4 regions of the Streptomyces sp. S063 genome follow, and region 3 is predicted to be linked to each of the others. Evidence: riboswitches for the same ligand, from Rfam matches in the RefSeq annotation. Region 3 holds a riboswitch; each other region holds the start of a gene.
The links. Region 3 has a riboswitch for cyclic di-AMP ahead of CCZ36_RS32870 (transglycosylase SLT domain-containing protein). Riboswitches for the same ligand answer to the same signal wherever they lie in the genome.
Positions count from the first base shown of each region.

Region 1 (4,344 bases), 2.5 Mb from region 3:
ACCAGACCGTCAACAACGTCAAGATCGGCATCAAGCTGGCGCTGCTGGTCGTGATCCTCGCCCTGGTCTACGTCAAGCGCGACGAGGAGAAGGTCGACAAGGGCGCGTTCATCGCCGTCGGCGCCCTGACGACCGTCAACATCTTCATCGCGACGATCTGGACCTGAGGCCGGACCTGAAGCCTGGCGGTGGCGGCCGTTCACCGGCCGCCACCGCCCCGGGTCACGCCGGGCGCACGCTCCCGTAGATCGGCATGTAGTAGATCGACTCCTCGCGCACGTTCGCACCGGGCTTCGGGGCGTGGATCATCATCCCGTCGCCCTTGTAGATGCCGACATGGCTGATGTCGTCGTAGAAGAAGACCAGGTCCCCGGGCTGAAGGTCGGACGTGGCGACCCGCGTGCCGACCTCGACCTGGTCCCAGGTGGTCCGCGGCAGGGTCACGCCCGCCTCCCGCCAGGCCGCCTGTGTCAGCCCCGAGCAGTCGTAACTGGAGGGGCCCGACGCCCCCCACACGTACGGCTTCCCGATCTGGGCGCGGGCGAAGGCCAGCACCTTCTCCGCCTTGGCGGCGTAACTGCTGTCCGTACCGGAGCCGGACCCTGGACCCGTGTCCGTACCGCTGCCCGATCCGGATCCCGAACCGCCGCCGGATTCCTGCGCGGCCTCCTCGCGGGCCTTCTCCTCGGCCTCGGCCTTCTCCTTCGCCTCGGCGGCCTGGCGGGCGGCCAGCTTCGCCGCCTTCTCCTTCGCCTCGGCCTCCTTCTTGCGCTCCAGCTCCGCCAGCCGCGCCTTCTCCTCGGCGGTCAGCCGGGACAGCAGCCCGCGCGCCTCGGTCAGCTTGGCCTGGACGTCCTTCTTGCTGGAGGCGAGCGTGGCCTGCGTCTCGGTCAGGGTCTCCAGGCTCTTCACGGCCTCCGCGCGCTTCTTCGCCGCCGATGCCTGCTGCGTACGGAAGTCGCTCACGGCCTTCTGCTGCCGCTCCGTCGCCCGGTCCATCAGCCGGCTCTGGTCGAAGTACCCCTGCGGGTCGTCCGCGAAGAAGAAAGTCGCCGTGGGCGCGATGCCACCGCTGCGGTACTGGGCAGCCGCGTAGGAGCCCAGCGCCCGGCGCGCCTCGTTGATCCTCTCGGTCCGCTTCGCCACGTCCGCGAGCAGGCCGTCGACCTTCCTCTGCTGCGACGCGGAGGCGGCTTTGGCCCGGTTGTACTCCTGGGTCGCCGTGCCCGCCTGCCGGTACAGGGCGTCGACCTTCTTCTGGACGTCCTCGATGGCGGGCTTCGGCTCCGCGGGCGCGGCCGTGGCGCTCTGCGTGGAGAGCAACGTCACGGAGGCCAGCGCGGCCGTCGTCAGCCCGACGGCGGGGGTGGTGGTGCGCACCTTCGTGCGCGGCTTGCGATGCGATGCCAAGACCGGCATCTCCTTCCGTGGACCGCCTACCGGGTTAGCTGTCGGGTTCGGACGGAACGGAAGGCTGTCCTACGGTCCGCATGCGAGGGCACGGACCGATTCACCCCGGTTCTGCGTGTGGGTCCCCGGTTCCGAACTGCCAGGACGGCAGGCCGGATTCGGCAGAGGTGTCCGTCAGGCGCGGTTCGCCTCAGGGAGGTACGGATCACCTGACCGAGCACGCTAGCCAAAGCGCCCCACCGCTGGGAAGGACGATGAGCGATATGCCCGATACATTTTCGTGACCTTTCCGGATCGGGGGTCCCGCACCCCCTCCGACCGGGCGCTTTTTCACGGAACGCGTACGTCCGCTCTCCGTGCGTGGGGCTGAGGTCCCCGCTTCCCGGCTTCGGCGGAAGGTTGTCAGTCCGGCCGCCTAGACTCGGGAGGCGATGAGCAGCCTCTTTGACGACAACTTCCTGACCGGCCTCCAGCCCGCGGAGGACGGCCCCCCGCCGCCCCCCGAGGACCACGCGCCCGAAGCGGTGCCGGAGGGCCTCTTCGAGGGCGTCTACGACGCGCCCCCGCCGCCCCGGGACGGGTACTACCGGGACGGTCACCCGCGCCCGGCGATCGACTCCGCCGCGCTGCTCGACGGGCTCAACACCGAGCAGCGCGCCGCCGTCGTGCACGCCGGATCCCCGCTGCTCATCGTCGCCGGGGCCGGCTCCGGCAAGACCCGGGTGCTCACCCACCGCATCGCCCACCTGCTGGCCGAGCGCGGCACGCACCCCGGGCAGATCCTCGCGATCACCTTCACCAACAAGGCCGCGGGCGAGATGAAGGAGCGCGTCGAGCAGCTCGTCGGCCCGCGCGCCAACGCCATGTGGGTCATGACCTTCCACAGCGCGTGCGTCCGCATCCTGCGCCGCGAGTCGAAGAAGCTCGGCTTCACCTCGTCGTTCTCGATCTACGACGCCGCCGACTCCAAGCGCCTGATGGCCCTGGTCTGCCGCGATCTGGATCTCGATCCCAAGCGGTATCCGCCGAAGTCCTTCACCGCCAAGGTCTCCAACCTCAAGAACGAGCTCATCGACGAGGAGACCTTCGCCGGGCAGGCCGCCGACGGGTTCGAGAAGACCCTCGCCCAGGCGTACGCGCTCTACCAGGCCCGCCTGCGCGAGGCCAACGCCCTGGACTTCGACGACATCATCATGACGACGGTCCACCTTCTCCAGGCCTTCCCGGACGTCGCCGAGCACTACCGCCGCCGCTTCCGCCACGTCCTCGTCGACGAGTACCAGGACACCAACCACGCCCAGTACACGCTGGTCCGTGAGCTGGTCGGCCCGGCCGGCGAGAGCGACGCCCCCGCCGAGCTGTGCGTGGTCGGTGACGCGGACCAGTCGATCTACGCCTTCCGGGGCGCGACCATCCGCAACATCCTCCAGTTCGAGGAGGACTACCCCAGTGCCACGACGATCCTGCTGGAGCAGAACTACCGCTCCACGCAGACGATCCTCTCCGCGGCCAACGCCGTCATCGAGCGCAACGAGAGCCGCCGCCCCAAGAACCTCTGGACCAACGCCGGCTCCGGCGCCCGCATCACCGGCTATGTCGCCGACACCGAGCACGACGAGGCGCAGTTCGTCGCCGACGAGATCGACCGGCTCACCGACGCGGGCGACGCCAAGGCGGGCGACGTCGCCGTCTTCTACCGCACCAACGCCCAGTCCCGCGTCTTCGAAGAGATCTTCATCCGCGTCGGCCTGCCCTACAAGGTCGTCGGCGGGGTGCGCTTCTACGAGCGCAAGGAGGTCCGGGACGTCCTGGCCTACCTCCGGGTCCTCGCCAACCCCGAGGACACCGTCCCGCTCCGCCGCATCCTCAACGTCCCCAAGCGCGGCATCGGCGACCGCGCCGAAGCGATGATCGACGCCCTGTCGATGCGCGAGAAGATCTCCTTCCCGCAGGCACTGCGCCGCGTCGACGAGGCGTACGGCATGGCCGCCCGCTCCTCCAACGCCGTCAAGCGCTTCAACACGCTGATGGAGGAGCTGCGCACGATCGTCGAGTCCGGCGCCGGACCCGCCGTCGTCCTGGAAGCCGTCCTGGAGCGCACGGGCTATCTGGCCGAGCTCCAGGCCTCCACGGACCCGCAGGACGAGACCCGTATCGAGAACCTCCAGGAACTCGCCGCCGTCGCCCTCGAATTCGAGCAGGAGCGCGGCGAGGAGGAGGGCGCGGGCACGCTCGCGGAGTTCCTGGAGAAGGTCGCGCTGGTGGCCGACTCCGACCAGATCCCCGACGAGGACGAGGACGGCTCCGGCGTCATCACGCTGATGACCCTGCACACCGCGAAGGGCCTGGAGTTTCCCGTCGTCTTCCTCACCGGCCTGGAGGACGGCGTCTTCCCGCACATGCGGGCCCTCGGCCAGACCAAGGAGCTGGAGGAGGAGCGCCGCCTCGCGTACGTCGGCATCACCCGCGCCCGCGAGCGGCTCTACCTGACCCGGGCCGCGATGCGCAGCGCCTGGGGCCAGCCCTCGTACAACCCCCCGTCGCGGTTCCTGGAGGAGATCCCGGAAGCGCACCTCGACTGGAAGCGCAAGGGCCCGATGGCCGCCCCCGCCGGGCCCACCTCCGGCATCACGTCCTCGCTCTCCTCCTCGCGCTCCCGCTCCGGGCCCTCGGGCTTCGCGACCCGGCGCTCCTCGGACAAGCCGACGGTCGCCCTGGCCGTGGGCGACCGGGTCACGCACGACCAGTTCGGCCTGGGCACGGTGACGGCCGTCGAGGGCCACGGCGACCAGGCCAAGGCGACGGTCGACTTCGGCGACGAGCGCCCGAAGAAGCTCCTCCTGCGGTACGCGCCGGTCGAGAAGCTCTAGGGAACGAGTGAGGGGGAGGGCTTCGAAGCCCTCCCCCTCACTCGTGTCCTCGCTCGCGCGCCGG
Region 1 covers NZ_CP021707.1:4,698,173-4,702,516, forward strand. The annotation lists gene CCZ36_RS21920 (hypothetical protein) at 1-167, shown strand, start outside; gene CCZ36_RS21925 (C40 family peptidase) at 223-1,419, opposite strand; cyclic di-AMP (ydaO/yuaA leader) riboswitch at 1,418-1,584, opposite strand; gene pcrA (DNA helicase PcrA) at 1,842-4,280, shown strand.
Region 1: it holds a riboswitch for cyclic di-AMP, as region 3 does, so the genes downstream of both, CCZ36_RS21925 (C40 family peptidase) here and CCZ36_RS32870 (transglycosylase SLT domain-containing protein) in region 3, are expected to answer to the same signal.

Region 2 (4,344 bases), 340 kb from region 3:
TCGTCGAGCCGATCCAGGGCAAGGGCGTGCACCCCGCGCCGCCCGGCTATCTGCGCGAGGCCCAGGAGCTGCTGCACCGGCACAAGGCGCTGCTGATCGCCGACGAGGTCCAGACGGGCCTGGGGCGTACCGGGGACTTCTACGCCTACCAGCACGAGGAGGGGGTGGAGCCCGACCTCGTGTGCGTGGCCAAGGCCCTCTCCGGCGGCTATGTGCCGGTCGGCGCGACCCTCGGCAAGGACTGGATCTTCCGCAAGGTCTACTCCTCCATGGACCGGGTCCTCGTCCACTCCGCGAGCTTCGGCTCCAACGCCCAGGCGATGGCCGCCGGGCTCGCCGTCCTGACGGTGATGGAGGACGAGGAGACCGTCGCGAACGCCCGGCGCACCGGCGATCTGCTGCGTGAGCGGCTGGCCGCCCTGGTGGACCGCTACGAACTGCTGCACGAGGTGCGCGGGCGCGGGCTGATGATCGGCATCGAGTTCGGCCGGCCCTCCTCGCTGAAGCTCCGCAGCCGCTGGACCATGCTCCAGGCCGCCCGCAAGGGACTCTTCGCCCAGATGATCGTCGTGCCGCTCCTCCAGAAGCACCGGATCCTCACCCAGGTCTCCGGCGACCACCTGGAAGTGATCAAACTGATTCCGCCCCTGGTCATCGGGGACGAGGAGGTGGACCGTTTCGTGGCGGCGTTCACGTCCGTCATGGAGGAGGCGCACAGCGGCGGCGGACTGATGTGGGACTTCGGCCGGACCCTCGTCAAGCAGGCCGTCGCCAACCGCTGACCTCGCATTTGCCTCAGAGGCAAGTTATTTGCCTCTGAGGAAAACTCCTGGCCCAATAGGCATATGAACCCTCCGGACGAAGGGGCGCCGGACGAGCTCCCCGGCGTCGCACCCCGACTGCGCGATCTGCGCCGCGCCCGCGGCTTCACCCTGGAGACCGCGGCCCAGCGGGCCGAACTCTCGCCGGCCCATCTCTCCCGGCTGGAGACCGGCCGCAGGCAGCCCTCGCTGCCCATGCTGCTGGGGCTCGCCCGCATCTACGGTACGACGGTCTCCGAGCTGCTCGGCGAGCAGCCGCCCGAACGGGACGCGATCATCCGCGGCGGCGGCTTCGAGGGCGCGGAGGCCGACGGTTGGATGTACCGGCGGGCGGGCGGCTCCGGCCGCGCGATGCAGGCACTGCGGGTGCGCGTCCCGTACGGGGCTCAGGGCGACCTGGTCCGGGTCCACCCCGGCGAGGAGTGGCTCTACGTCCTGGAGGGCCGGCTGCGGGTCGGTCTCGGCGACACCGTCCACGACCTCGAACCCGGCGACAGCGCCCACTTCGACTCGCTCACCCCGCACCGGATCGTGGCCGTCGACCGCCGCGGCGCGGAGCTGCTCTTCGTCCACTCCCTGCTGCAGAGCCCCGCTGCCGAGCTCTGCCTCGGCAGCGGACTGCACTCGCGCTGACCGGCCGCTCCCGCCGGCCCCACCCTTCATGCCACCGGCCGCGAGGCCGGCAGAGAGGACCGTCATGTCCGATTCCGAGCACTACGACCCGCTGGGCCCGGACGCCGCGCGAACGAGGACCCGCAGGAGAAGCGGATGCCGCGCGGCGTCATCATCCGGCTCTTCGCCTATCTGGTGGCGGGCCACATCATCGCGGCCTTCCTCTACCTGCTCTTCGTGGTGGCCGGGAGCAAGTGACGGCCCGTTCCGGCGCGGGCCGCCGTCACGGGGGAGAGGTCAGCCTTCGTCGAGCAGCCGCTCGCTCAGCCGCTCCCGCGTCGCGGGGGAGAGCTTCAGCCCCTCGGACAGATAGCGGTCCGTCGTCCCCCAGTTCTCCTCGATGGCCGCGAAGGCCGCCGCGAGATAGGCGGGCCGCGCCCCGAACAGCGGGTCCAGCAGCTCCAGCACCTCGGGCGACATGCCGGCGCCGGACGGGTCGGAGCGCTTCACCTTGTACCGGCGGTGGAGATCGTTGGACTTGAGGTAGTCCTCCTCGATCGCCTCCGGCACGACGCCGACCGCGAGCAGGGCGACCGCGATCGAGAGGCCGGCCCGGTCCTTGCCCGCCGCGCAGTGCATCAGCGCCGGGACGCTGTCCTCGGCCAGGGCGTGCAGGACCCGGCTGTGCTCGGCTGTGCGGTCCTCGATCGTCGCGCGGTACATCCGGATCATGCGGTCGACGCCTTTGCTGCCGGAGAGGACCGAGCGCAGCTGCTCGATGTTCCCGCTGCCCACCAGCCGCCAGAACTCCGCGCCATCGGCCGGGTCCGAGAGCGGAATGCTGACATTGCGGACACCGGCCAGCTCGATGTCGTACCCGTCGAGCCGGTGATCGGCGGAGTGCCGGAAGTCGAAGATCGTGTGCAGTCCCAGCCCGCCGAGGAAGGCCGCGTCCTCGGCGGTGGCGTGTGCCAGATGGCCGCTGCGGTAGAGCCGGCCGAAGGCGGTGCGCCGCCCGTCCGCGGTGGGGAGCCCGCCCACATCGCGGAAGTTGCGGACTCCGGTCAGCACGACCTCTGTCGGCGGGATCTGCGGCACCTGCTGCGTCACGGGGACTCCTCGGTTCTCGGGCGTCGGCGCGGCTCTCCGGCGAGGGCGCTCCCGTGACGATACGACATCGATTCGACGGAAAATCATCATGGTCGCCTCCCCGGGGGCGGGTGCCGGGCGGCCCGGCTGACCGGGTGTCAGGCGGTGCCGCTCGCGGCATGTCCGTATTGGTGCATTTCGCAGAACATGCCCCGCTAATGGGGGAGATGGGATTTCGGAGGTGAGCGGGATCATATCCGTGACGGTCCGTGGTGAGAGCGCCGTCGAGCATTCCCGTTGCCCGTAAGGAAATTCAAGATCCGCCATCCACGGAGTGTGACGGGAAATCCGGAGCGATATCGAATCGATGATTCCGCCGGGCAACCGATGGCTTGTTCCGCCCGTCCTGACCGGTTTACGGTCACCGTCAATCCGGACGGATCGCCTAATCCTGCCGCCGCCCGGAATTCGCACCCACCCACTCACGTGTGGCAGGAGCGGGGGAACCAGGTAAGCCGCCGAGCCGGAGTGATCCGGACCGGCTAGGGTGAAGTCGCCGCGACGCGACCGGGCATCTCCAGCCCGAACCCGACAGCTCACCTCGCAGGCGCCGGAGAGGAACTTCCCCATGCCCGCAAAGGGTAAGCACCGTCGTCCGAAGTCCGGCCCGATCTCCCGCGGCGTCCTCGCCGCCGGGACCGGCGGCGCCGCACTCGCCCTCCCGCTCATCGGCGCCACCGCCGTGAACGCCGCGGACCAGACCGCCCCGGCCGCCAAGCCGGCCGCCGCCTCGGTCGCCGCCGCGCACACCGCTCCGGCCGCCGCCCCCGCCGCGTCGAAGGCCGCCCCGAAGACGTACTCCGTGGTCTCCGGCGACTACCTGTCGAAGATCGCCGCCGAGCACCGGCTCAAGGGCGGGTGGGAGAAGCTCTACCAGGACAACCGCTCCACAGTCGGCGACAACCCCAGCCTGATTCACCCGGGCATGAAGCTGACCCTCGGCGCCAAGGGCTCCGCCCCGGCCGAGAAGTCCGCCGCCCCCAAGGCCGCCCCGAAGAAGGCCGAACCGGCCCCGAAGGCCGCGCCGAAGGAAGAAGCCCCGAAGGGCGACACCATCTCCGCCGACGACTCCGAGGGCTCCGGCGCCCCGGCGCGTACCGGCGCCGCCGAGGCCACCGGCTCCGGCTGGTCCGCCCCGCTGGCCAACGCCAACGTCACCACCCAGTACCGCGCTTCCGGCGCCAGCTGGTCCAGCGGCTACCACACCGGCTCGGACTTCCAGGCCGCCACCGGCACCCCCGTCCTCGCCATCGGCCCGGGCACCGTGGTCTCGGCCGGCAACAGCGGCGCGTACGGCAACGAGGTCGTCATCCAGCACGAGGACGGCATGTACTCCCAGTACGCCCACCAGTCCGCGCTGAACGTCTCGGTCGGCCAGACCGTCACCGGCGGCCAGCAGATCGGCCTCTCCGGCTCCACCGGCAACTCCACCGGCCCGCACCTGCACTTCGAGGTCCGCACCGGCCCGAGCTACGGTTCGGACGTCGACCCGATCGCCTACCTGCGTCAGCACGGCGTCTCCCTCTGACCCAGCGGCGACGAGAAGTGTCCGCGAGGGGCGGTGCGCGGCGGCGCACCGCCCCTCGCTTTATTCCGGGTTTACCGAAAACTGACCGGGTGGTCTATCTCACCACCCGTCAACCCCGTATTACGGTCGCGTAGGTCACATCGGACGATGCAGGATAAGTCCTTGTGGCAGACGATTCGAGAAACAACCAGCAGCACACCATCGGGTCGTACGCGGCGATCGGCGACAGTTTCA
Region 2 covers NZ_CP021707.1:6,895,994-6,900,337, forward strand. The annotation lists gene CCZ36_RS31300 (aspartate aminotransferase family protein) at 1-782, shown strand, start outside; gene CCZ36_RS31305 (helix-turn-helix domain-containing protein) at 846-1,454, shown strand; partial or broken gene CCZ36_RS36120 (DUF6126 family protein) at 1,519-1,691, shown strand; gene CCZ36_RS31310 (tyrosine-protein phosphatase) at 1,731-2,543, opposite strand; cyclic di-AMP (ydaO/yuaA leader) riboswitch at 2,988-3,147, shown strand; gene CCZ36_RS31315 (LysM peptidoglycan-binding domain-containing M23 family metallopeptidase) at 3,151-4,110, shown strand; gene CCZ36_RS31320 (SGNH/GDSL hydrolase family protein) at 4,275-4,344, shown strand, end outside.
Region 2: it holds a riboswitch for cyclic di-AMP, as region 3 does, so the genes downstream of both, CCZ36_RS31315 (LysM peptidoglycan-binding domain-containing M23 family metallopeptidase) here and CCZ36_RS32870 (transglycosylase SLT domain-containing protein) in region 3, are expected to answer to the same signal.

Region 3 (4,344 bases):
CCGTGCTGACCGGGCAGCTCTCGGTGGGCTGGTGCAACGACGCGTACGACGCGCGGCGTGACGCCCGGGCCGGCCGCCGAGGGAAGCCCGCGTCCGACGGCACGGTCGGGGCGGGCGCGGTGTGGGCGGCGGCGGTGGTCGCGCTCGCCGTGTGCGTACTGCTCTCGCTGGCCTGCGGGGTTCTCGCCGGTACGGTGCACCTCGCCGCGGTCGCGGCCGCCTGGCTCTACAACCTGCGCCTCAAGGCGACCGCCCTGTCCTGGCTGCCGTACGTGGCCGGGTTCGGAGCCCTGCCCGCCGCCGTCGCCCTCTCGCTGCCCGGCGGTCCGGCGCCCCGGTGGTGGACGGTGGCGGCCGGGGCCCTGCTCGGGTTCGCGGCGCATCTGGCCGACACGCTCCCGGACATCACGGTGGACCGGGCGGCCAGGATCCGAGGCCTTCCGCACCGGCTGGGCGACACGGGGACCCGGCTCCTGCTGCCACTTCCGCTCCTCGGTGCGACGGCAGTGCTCGCGCTCGGGCCGCCCGGACCGGTGGACGCCGCGGGTGCGGCGGCGCTCGTCCTGGCGGGAGCGGCGGCGTTCGCGGGCCCGGCGCTCGGCCGCCGTTGGCGCAAGGCGGCGCTGGCCGGAGCGGTGGCCGTGGCGGCGGCGGATGTAGCGCTGCTGCTGGTCGGGGGCGTGGCGACGGGCTGAACGGACCTGCGCCGGACGGCCCCCTCGCGGCCGGGGCCTCGGCCCCGGTCCCGGCCGAGGACGGCAAGCGGCCGCAGGGGTCGTACACCGTCTCGGCGCAGGTTCACCCGCGCGAAGCGCGGAACCCCCTGAGATGTTCCCGTACTGGCGGATCCCCCCGCCGGTACGGGAACACCTCTTCTCCCGGCCGATCCGGTGGTGTCACGGCTCCGGGAAGTGCAAGGCCCCGGGGCTACCCTCCGCGCATGATTCCCACGGTGGTCTGGGGTACCGGCAACGTCGGCCGCGCCACGATCCGCGCCGTCGAGGCCCATCCGGCGATGACACTCGCCGCCGTCCTCGTACACGATCCCGCCAAGGTCGGCCGTGACGCGGGCGAACTCGGCGGTCTCGGCCGCCCGCTCGGGGTCGCGGCCACCGACGACATCGCCGCCGTCCTGGCCGTCCGTGCCGGGGGTGTCCCAGGCCATGCCCCTCTCGACCATGTGGACGTCCGTGCCTGCCTCGGCGAGGCGGAGGGCGGCCACGGAGCCGCCGTATCCGGTGCCGACGACCAGGACCGGTACATGGGCCCCGGATCCGACCGGTGCCGCCGCCGCACGGACATCCGCCCATGCCCGTGGGGCGTGCCCGGCGATCGCGGCGACCCCCCAGAAGAGAACCTGTTCCAGTGATGAAACTTGGGGGTAATTTCCCGGCGACCCCCGGTACGACGAAGGAGCCCCGGACCGTGCGGTCCGGGGCTCCTCGCGCTGTTCGGGCGCGCGGGGATCAGTAGGCGCCGAAGACGTTGTCGATCGAGCCGTAGCGGTCCGCGGCGTAGTTGCACGCGGCCGTGATGTTGGCGACCGGGTCGTAGCTGTCGGTCGAGGTGCCGGGCACGTGGTAGGCCTGGAACGTCGGGTCGATGACCTGGAGCAGCCCCTTGGACGGGGTGCCCTTGACCGCGTTGGAGTCCCAGTTGTTGATGGCGTTCGGGTTGCCGGAGGACTCGCGCAGGATGTTGCGGTGGATGCCCTCATAGGTGCCGGGGATGCCCCGCTCGGCCATGATCGCCAGCGATTCCCGGATCCAGCCGTCGAGATCGTTCGTGTAGGTGACGGCCTTCTTCTCGGCGGCCGGAGCCGCCTTGGCCACGGGGGCGGTGTTGAGGCGCTCCGACCGGTCGGCGCGGTCCGCCGCGGCACCGCGCGCGGCGGACGGGGAAGCCTTGGCCGCCTTGTCCTTGGACGAAGCGGCGGACGCGGCTCCGATGACCAGCTTGATACCGGGGTGAATGAGATCGGGATTCGATCCGATGACCTTCCGGTTACCTTCGTACAACTTCTTCCATCCGCCGCTGACGGAATGCTCGCGGGCGATCTTGGAAAGGGTTTCGCCGGCCACCACAGAATGCTTGGCAGGGTCGGCCTTCGCGGCGGAATTCGCCGGCGTGGCCGCCGCGGCGGGCGCCACGGCCTGCGGGGCGACGGCGGGTGCGGGAGCGGCGAAGGCGCTGGTGGCGCCGATCACCGGGAGGGCGAGGACGGCTCCACCGGTGGTCACGGCGGCGAGGCCGCGGCCGAGCGAGGTGGACTTGGGACGGCGGTGCTGACCCTTTGCGGGCATGGGGGTTTTCCTCTCCGGCGCCTGCGAGGTGAGCTGTCGGATTCAGACGGGAGATGTCTGGCCGCACGGTCGTGCGACTTCACCCCAAGCCGTTCCGGTTACGGATCGGCGACTTACCTGGGTCCCCCGCTCCTGCCGTACGTGAGTGGGTTTCGGATTCCCGGACGGCGGCAGGATTCGGCGTTCCATCCGGATTGACGGTGACCGTAGGCGAGAAACGCCGGACGGAACAAGCCCCCCATTCCTGATCTCCTTTTCCGCACATGATCGAATTGCGGAATTCCCGGATCGGGTGACGCCGTCATGGCGTCAACTTTCTTCGCACAGAAGGGAACCGATGCGTCCACTTCGACGTCCGGACTCTCGGACGTGACGCTCACCACTCCCTCGCGGCGATGGCGAGAACGGGACCAAACAAATGCTCCCAGAATCCCCGATAGGACCTTTACGGATCAGGAGACCCATAGAGGTCAAATCGACCATATCGGAATAACGAAACGGGCCAATCGGGCACTCTAGGCAGGGGCGGTCGAAGGGTCCGCGCGGCGATCGCTTACGGTGTGGGGTGGAGACTAGTAAGCCAACCCTTACCTCCGACGTACGCTGTACCTGCCCGCGTTCGCCCGCCCCGAAGGATCACCACGCCATGACACGCCCCGTCCGCGTCGCCATTGTCGGAGCCGGCCCCGCCGGTATCTACGCTGCGGACGCGCTGCTCAAATCCGAGGTCTGCCAGGACCCGGGGGTCTCCATCGACCTCTTCGAGCGCATGCCCGCGCCCTTCGGCCTCATCCGCTACGGCGTGGCCCCCGACCACCCGCGGATCAAGGGCATCGTGAAGGCCCTGCACCAGGTGCTGGACAAGCCCCAGATCCGGCTCTTCGGGAACGTCAGCTACCCGCACGACATCGGCCTGGACGACCTGCGGTCGTTCTACGACGCGGTGATCTTCTCCACCGGCGCCGAGGCCGACCGCGCGCTCGACATCCCCGGCATCGAGCTGGACGGCTCCTACGGCGCGGCCGAGTTCGTCTCCTGGTACGACGGGCACCCCGAGGTCCCGCGCACCTGGCCGCTCACCGCGGAGAAGGTCGCCGTGCTCGGCGTCGGGAACGTGGCCCTGGACGTGGCCCGGGTCCTGGCCAAGACGGCCGACGAGCTGCTGCCCACCGAGATCCCGGACAACGTCTACCAGGGCCTCAAGGAGAACAAGGCGCTGGAGGTGCATGTGTTCGGGCGGCGTGGCCCGGCGCAGGCCAAGTTCAGCCCGATGGAGCTGCGGGAGCTGGACCACTCCCCCAACATCGAGGTCATCGTCAATCCCGAGGACATCGACTACGACGAGGGCTCCATCGCGACCCGCCGCGAGAACAAGCAGGCCAACATGGTCGCGCAGACTCTGGAGAACTGGGCGATCCGCGACACCGGCGACCGCCCGCACAAGCTGTTCCTGCACTTCTTCGAGTCCCCGGTCGAGATCCTCGGCGAGGACGGCAAGGTCACCGCGCTGCGCACCGAGCGCACCGAGCTGGACGGCACCGGCAACGTCCGGGGCACCGGCCGGTTCACCGACTGGGACATGCAGAGCGTCTACCGCGCCGTGGGCTACTACTCCGAGGAGCTGCCCAAGCTCCCGTTCGACGTGACCTCCGGCACCGTCCCGCACGAGGCGGGCCGCGTCATCGCCGGGAACGAGCACATGACCTCGGTCTACGTCACCGGCTGGATCAAGCGCGGTCCGATCGGCCTGATCGGGCACACCAAGGGCGACGCCAACGAGACGGTCGCCTGCGTCCTGGAGGACCGTGCCGCCGGCCGTCTGCCCGAGCCGGCGACGCCCGCTCCGGAGGCCGTCGAGGCCTTCCTCCAGGACCGGGGCGTCCGGTACACGACCTGGGAGGGCTGGCACAAGCTGGACGCCCACGAGCAGGCGCTGGGCGCGGCCCAGGGCCGTGAGCGGATCAAGGTCGTGGAGCGCGAGGGCATGCTGGACGCCTCCGGCGCCTGATCACCACGACGCCTTCTAGGAGGCCGGATCCGG
Region 3 covers NZ_CP021707.1:7,236,709-7,241,052, reverse strand. The annotation lists gene CCZ36_RS32885 (UbiA family prenyltransferase) at 1-695, shown strand, start outside; partial or broken gene CCZ36_RS32880 (dihydrodipicolinate reductase) at 941-1,156, shown strand; partial or broken gene CCZ36_RS36155 (FAD-dependent monooxygenase) at 1,133-1,370, opposite strand; gene CCZ36_RS32870 (transglycosylase SLT domain-containing protein) at 1,467-2,303, opposite strand; cyclic di-AMP (ydaO/yuaA leader) riboswitch at 2,307-2,465, opposite strand; gene CCZ36_RS32865 (FAD-dependent oxidoreductase) at 2,950-4,311, shown strand; gene CCZ36_RS32860 (SpoIIE family protein phosphatase) at 4,327-4,344, opposite strand, start outside.

Region 4 (4,344 bases), 4.4 Mb from region 3:
CGCGCTGGGAGACGTACTGCCGCATCGGATAGGCGAGCGCCACCACCAGGGAGCAGACCACCAGCGCCAGGAACGCGGCCCGGCCGGTGAGCCGGGAGCGGCGGGCCTGGCGGCGGTTCTGGGACCGGTACACGCGGGCCGCCGTCTGCTCGCCGAGCAGCCGCAGCCTGGTCGCGGTGGAGAACCGGTCGCGGTCCTTTCCGGCCATGTCTCCCCGCCTCCCCGTTACGCACGCCCGTCCCCGCACACGGTACGGGACCGGGTGCGGGGACGGGCGGAGGCCACCGGCTTGGCGCTGCGGGTCAGCCCTTGAAGCGCGGGAAGGCGGAGCGGCCCGCGTACACCGCGGCGTCGTCGAGGATCTCCTCGATGCGCAGCAGCTGGTTGTACTTGGCGACGCGATCCGAGCGGGCCGGGGCGCCGGTCTTGATCTGACCGCAGTTCACGGCGACGGCGAGGTCGGCGATGGTGACGTCCTCGGTCTCGCCGGAGCGGTGCGACATCATGCACTTGAAGCCGTTGCGCTGGGCCAGCTCGACGGCGTCCAGGGTCTCGGTCAGCGAACCGATCTGGTTGACCTTGACGAGCAGGGCGTTGGCGGAGCCCTCCTCGATGCCGCGGGCCAGGCGCTCGGGGTTGGTGACGAAGAGGTCGTCGCCGACGATCTGCACCTTGGAGCCGATGCGGTCGGTGATGACCTTCCAGCCGGCCCAGTCGTCCTCGTACAGCGGGTCCTCGATGGAGACCAGCGGGTACGCGGAGACGAGCTCCTCGTAGTACTCGGTCATCTCGGCGGCCGAGCGGGACTTGCCCTCGAACTCGTAGACGCCGTCCTTGTAGAACTCGGACGCGGCGACGTCGAGCGCGAGCGCGATGTCGCGGCCCGGGACATAACCGGCCTCCTTGATGGCCTCGACGATGAGGTCCAGGGCGGCGCGGTTGGACTCCAGGTTCGGGGCGAAGCCGCCCTCGTCGCCGAGTCCGGTGGACAGGCCCTTGGTCTTGAGGACCTTCTTCAGCGTGTGGTAGATCTCCGCGCCCCAGCGCAGGGCCTCGGAGAAGGACTCCGCGCCGATCGGCGCGATCATGAACTCCTGGATGTCCACGTTGGAGTCGGCGTGCGAGCCGCCGTTCAGGATGTTCATCATCGGAACGGGCAGCAGGTGCGCGTTCGGGCCGCCCAGGTAGCGGAAGAGCGGCAGGTCGGACGCCTCGGAGGCGGCGTGCGCGACGGCCAGCGAGACGCCGAGGATGGCGTTCGCGCCGAGCGAGGCCTTGTTCTCGGTGGCGTCCAGGTCGAACATCGCCTGGTCGATGAGGCGCTGCTCGGTGGCGTCGTACCCGACGAGCTCCGGGCCGATCTGCTCGATGACGGCGAGGACGGCCTTCTCGACGCCCTTGCCCTGGTAGCGGTTGGGGTCACCGTCGCGAAGCTCGATGGCCTCGAACGCACCGGTGGAGGCGCCGGACGGAACGGCAGCACGACCCGTGCTGCCGTCGTCGAGGCCGACCTCGACCTCGACCGTGGGGTTCCCCCGGGAGTCGAGGATTTCCCTGGCTACGACGACGTCGATGGACGGCACGAGGCATCTCCTTCTGGGATCTGACACTGGTTGTGCAGGGTCACTGTGGCCTTGCGACCCGAGCCTATCCGGCCCGGCCGCGTCCGTCGGCCGACCGCCCGCCTCCTGGGACGAAAAAGGACCCGAGGGCCTGCATAGCGGGACAGAACTCTAGATATCTACTGAGGGGTAACAACAAGAGGTGAACGCATGCGGGCCCCCGGGCTCCCGCCGTCCACGAAGAACCCGGCCCGGCGCGCTGGGGGGAAGAGCGCGCCGGGCCGGGAAGCCGTGCGAGGAGAAGTGCCGCCGGACACCGCTCCTCCGGGGAGGAGAGACGGCGATTACTTCAGGTGGAGCTGCTGCCCCGGGAAGATCAGGTCCGCGTCCTTGACGATGTCGTCGTTGAGCTTGAAGAGCTTGCTCCAGCCGCCCTTGACGCCTTCCTTCTGAGCGATCTTGCTCAGGGTGTCGCCGGCCTTGACCTTGTACTCGCCGTCGCCCTTCTCGACCTTCTCGCCGGTCGGGGTGGTGACGGTCTTCTTGCTCTCGGCCTTGGGGGCCTCGCGCTGCTCGCTGCGCGTGGTGGGCTGCTCGGCCTGGCGCTGGGGCTGCGCCTGCTCGGGCTTGCTCTCGGACCGGCCGGAGCCGCCGGGGTTCACGCCCGGGTCCACACCGTCGTTGGTGAGGCCGCCGGCGCCGGCGCAGGCCCAGGCGCCCGGGCCCTGCATGTCGAGAAGCTTCTCGGCGGTGGCGATCTGCTGGTCCTTGGAGGCCAGGTCGGCGCGCGCGGCGTACTGCGTACCGCCGGCGGCGGCCCAGCTGGACTGCGAGAACTGCAGTCCGCCGTAGTAGCCGTTGCCGGTGTTGATGGACCAGTTGCCGCCGGACTCGCACTGGGCGACGGCGTCCCAGGTCTCGACGGAGGCGGCGGAAGCGTTGGTCGCGCCCATCAGCGGGACGGCGACGGCGGCACCGGCGACACCGGCGAGGGTGGCGATACGGGCGGCCTTGGACGGGCGGCGGTGCTTGCCCTTGCTGTTCAGCAGCATGGAACGAATCTCCTCACCGACGCCTACGAGGTGAGCTGTCGGGTTCGGGCTGATGAGTTGCCCGGCCGTGCGTCCTTGCGCACGGCTTCACCCCTAGCCGGTCCCGTACGCCCCCGCGGAGGGGGCCGTGCGGACCCGGCGGCTTACCTGGGTCCCCCGCTCCTGCCTACGGCGCTTACGCGTCTGTTCCCTTCGACCGACGGCAGGATTCGGCGTGACGGTCGACGGGGCCCGCGGTGCGAGCAGTTAGACCGTAAACACAGGCAACCCCGACATTCAAAGATGGACATAGGGGGCAATCGCCCCGAACTCGCGGCAACCGGCAGGCCGTTTCCGCAGGTCGGGGGCGATGTGTGCGAATGAGCCGGAAGGGGCGTGCGAGTTGAAGCAAAGAGACCCATGTCTCACTTACGCAAAGTGGACATAGGCCTCTTAACTGCCTCTGTTTTCGGGGCTTTTTCCCGAATTGGATCAGTTGGCGGCAGGCGCCTCGGCGGGCTCCTCGACATCCTGGCCGACACCCTGATCCGAGCCCCGGTCGAGCCCCAGATCCAGGTTCTGGCCGGGCAGGATCAGGTCCGGGTCGGAGCCCAGGAGGCCCTTGTTGGTCTCGTACAGGCCGGTCCAGCCACCGGGGAGCTCCTGGGCGTTGGCGATCGCCCAGAGGTTGTCGCCGGGCTGCACGGTGTACGCGCCGGCGGTCGCCGCACCGCCGTCCCGGGCGTCACCGTCGCCGCGCGAGGCGTGCCGGCCGGATCCGCGCGGGCCGTCCTCCCGGCCCGACTCGGCCCCCTCGGGCGCAGGGGTGCCGCGGTGCTTGCCGCCCTTGCCTTTCGAGGCGTCGGGAGCGGTGGAGGGGTCCGTGGCGTCGGGGGCGCCGGAGGACGGCGGAGCGGTGGGCGTCACCGACGAGTCGGGGGCTTCACCACTCTTTTCCGCGTCACCACTGCCCCCCTTGTCCGCAGAGTCGCCCTTGCTGCTCTTGTCGCCCTTGCCGGACTCATCAGATTCATCGGACTTGCCGGATTCATCCGCTTCGTCGGGTGCATCCGCTTCGTCCGTCGGGGCGGTCGTCGGGTCGGGGGCCGGCGAGGTGCCCGGGTCGACGCCCGGGAGGCTGCCGTCCACCGCGAGACCCGAGATCACCGCACAGCTCGGCCACGCCTTGGGCCCCTGGTCGTCCAGGACCTTCTCGGCGACGGAGATCTGCTGGGAGCGGCTGGCGAGGTCGGCACGGGGCGCGAACTCCGTACCGCCGTACGCCGACCAGGTCTCCTGCGAGAGCTGGAGCCCGCCGTAGTAGCCGTTGCCGAGGTCGGCGCTCCACATTCCGCCGCTCTCGCACTCCGCGACCCGGTCCCAGGTGGTGGCCTCGGCGGCGGTCGCGCCGCTCGCCCCGAGCAGCGGGATGGCGATGGCCGATCCCGTCACCCCTGCGGCGACGACGATGGCGGGTGCCTGGCGAGGGCGGCGGTGTCTGCCGTTCGCGGAGCCCATGGGTATGCCTTCCGTGCGACTGACAAGCGAGTGACCTGAGCGCCGAGCAGCGGGATTCCGTGCCTGCGGCGGCGCACAAGTGACGCGTGAGCAACGTGCGACCGACGCGTCGAACCGTGAACCTAGCGGGACTCGAACGTGTGTCACAAGTCGATGCAGCGCAGATCACGTGAAAGTCACAGAGTTGACAGAGCGTCACTTTTTTCGGACCGGTTGCCCGGCTCGAACTCGAC
Region 4 covers NZ_CP021707.1:2,791,120-2,795,463, forward strand. The annotation lists gene CCZ36_RS12560 (FtsB family cell division protein) at 1-208, opposite strand, end outside; gene eno (phosphopyruvate hydratase) at 303-1,583, opposite strand; gene CCZ36_RS12570 (transglycosylase family protein) at 1,907-2,614, opposite strand; cyclic di-AMP (ydaO/yuaA leader) riboswitch at 2,620-2,798, opposite strand; gene CCZ36_RS12575 (transglycosylase family protein) at 3,086-4,111, opposite strand; gene CCZ36_RS12580 (cytochrome P450 family protein) at 4,288-4,344, opposite strand, start outside.
Region 4: it holds a riboswitch for cyclic di-AMP, as region 3 does, so the genes downstream of both, CCZ36_RS12570 (transglycosylase family protein) here and CCZ36_RS32870 (transglycosylase SLT domain-containing protein) in region 3, are expected to answer to the same signal.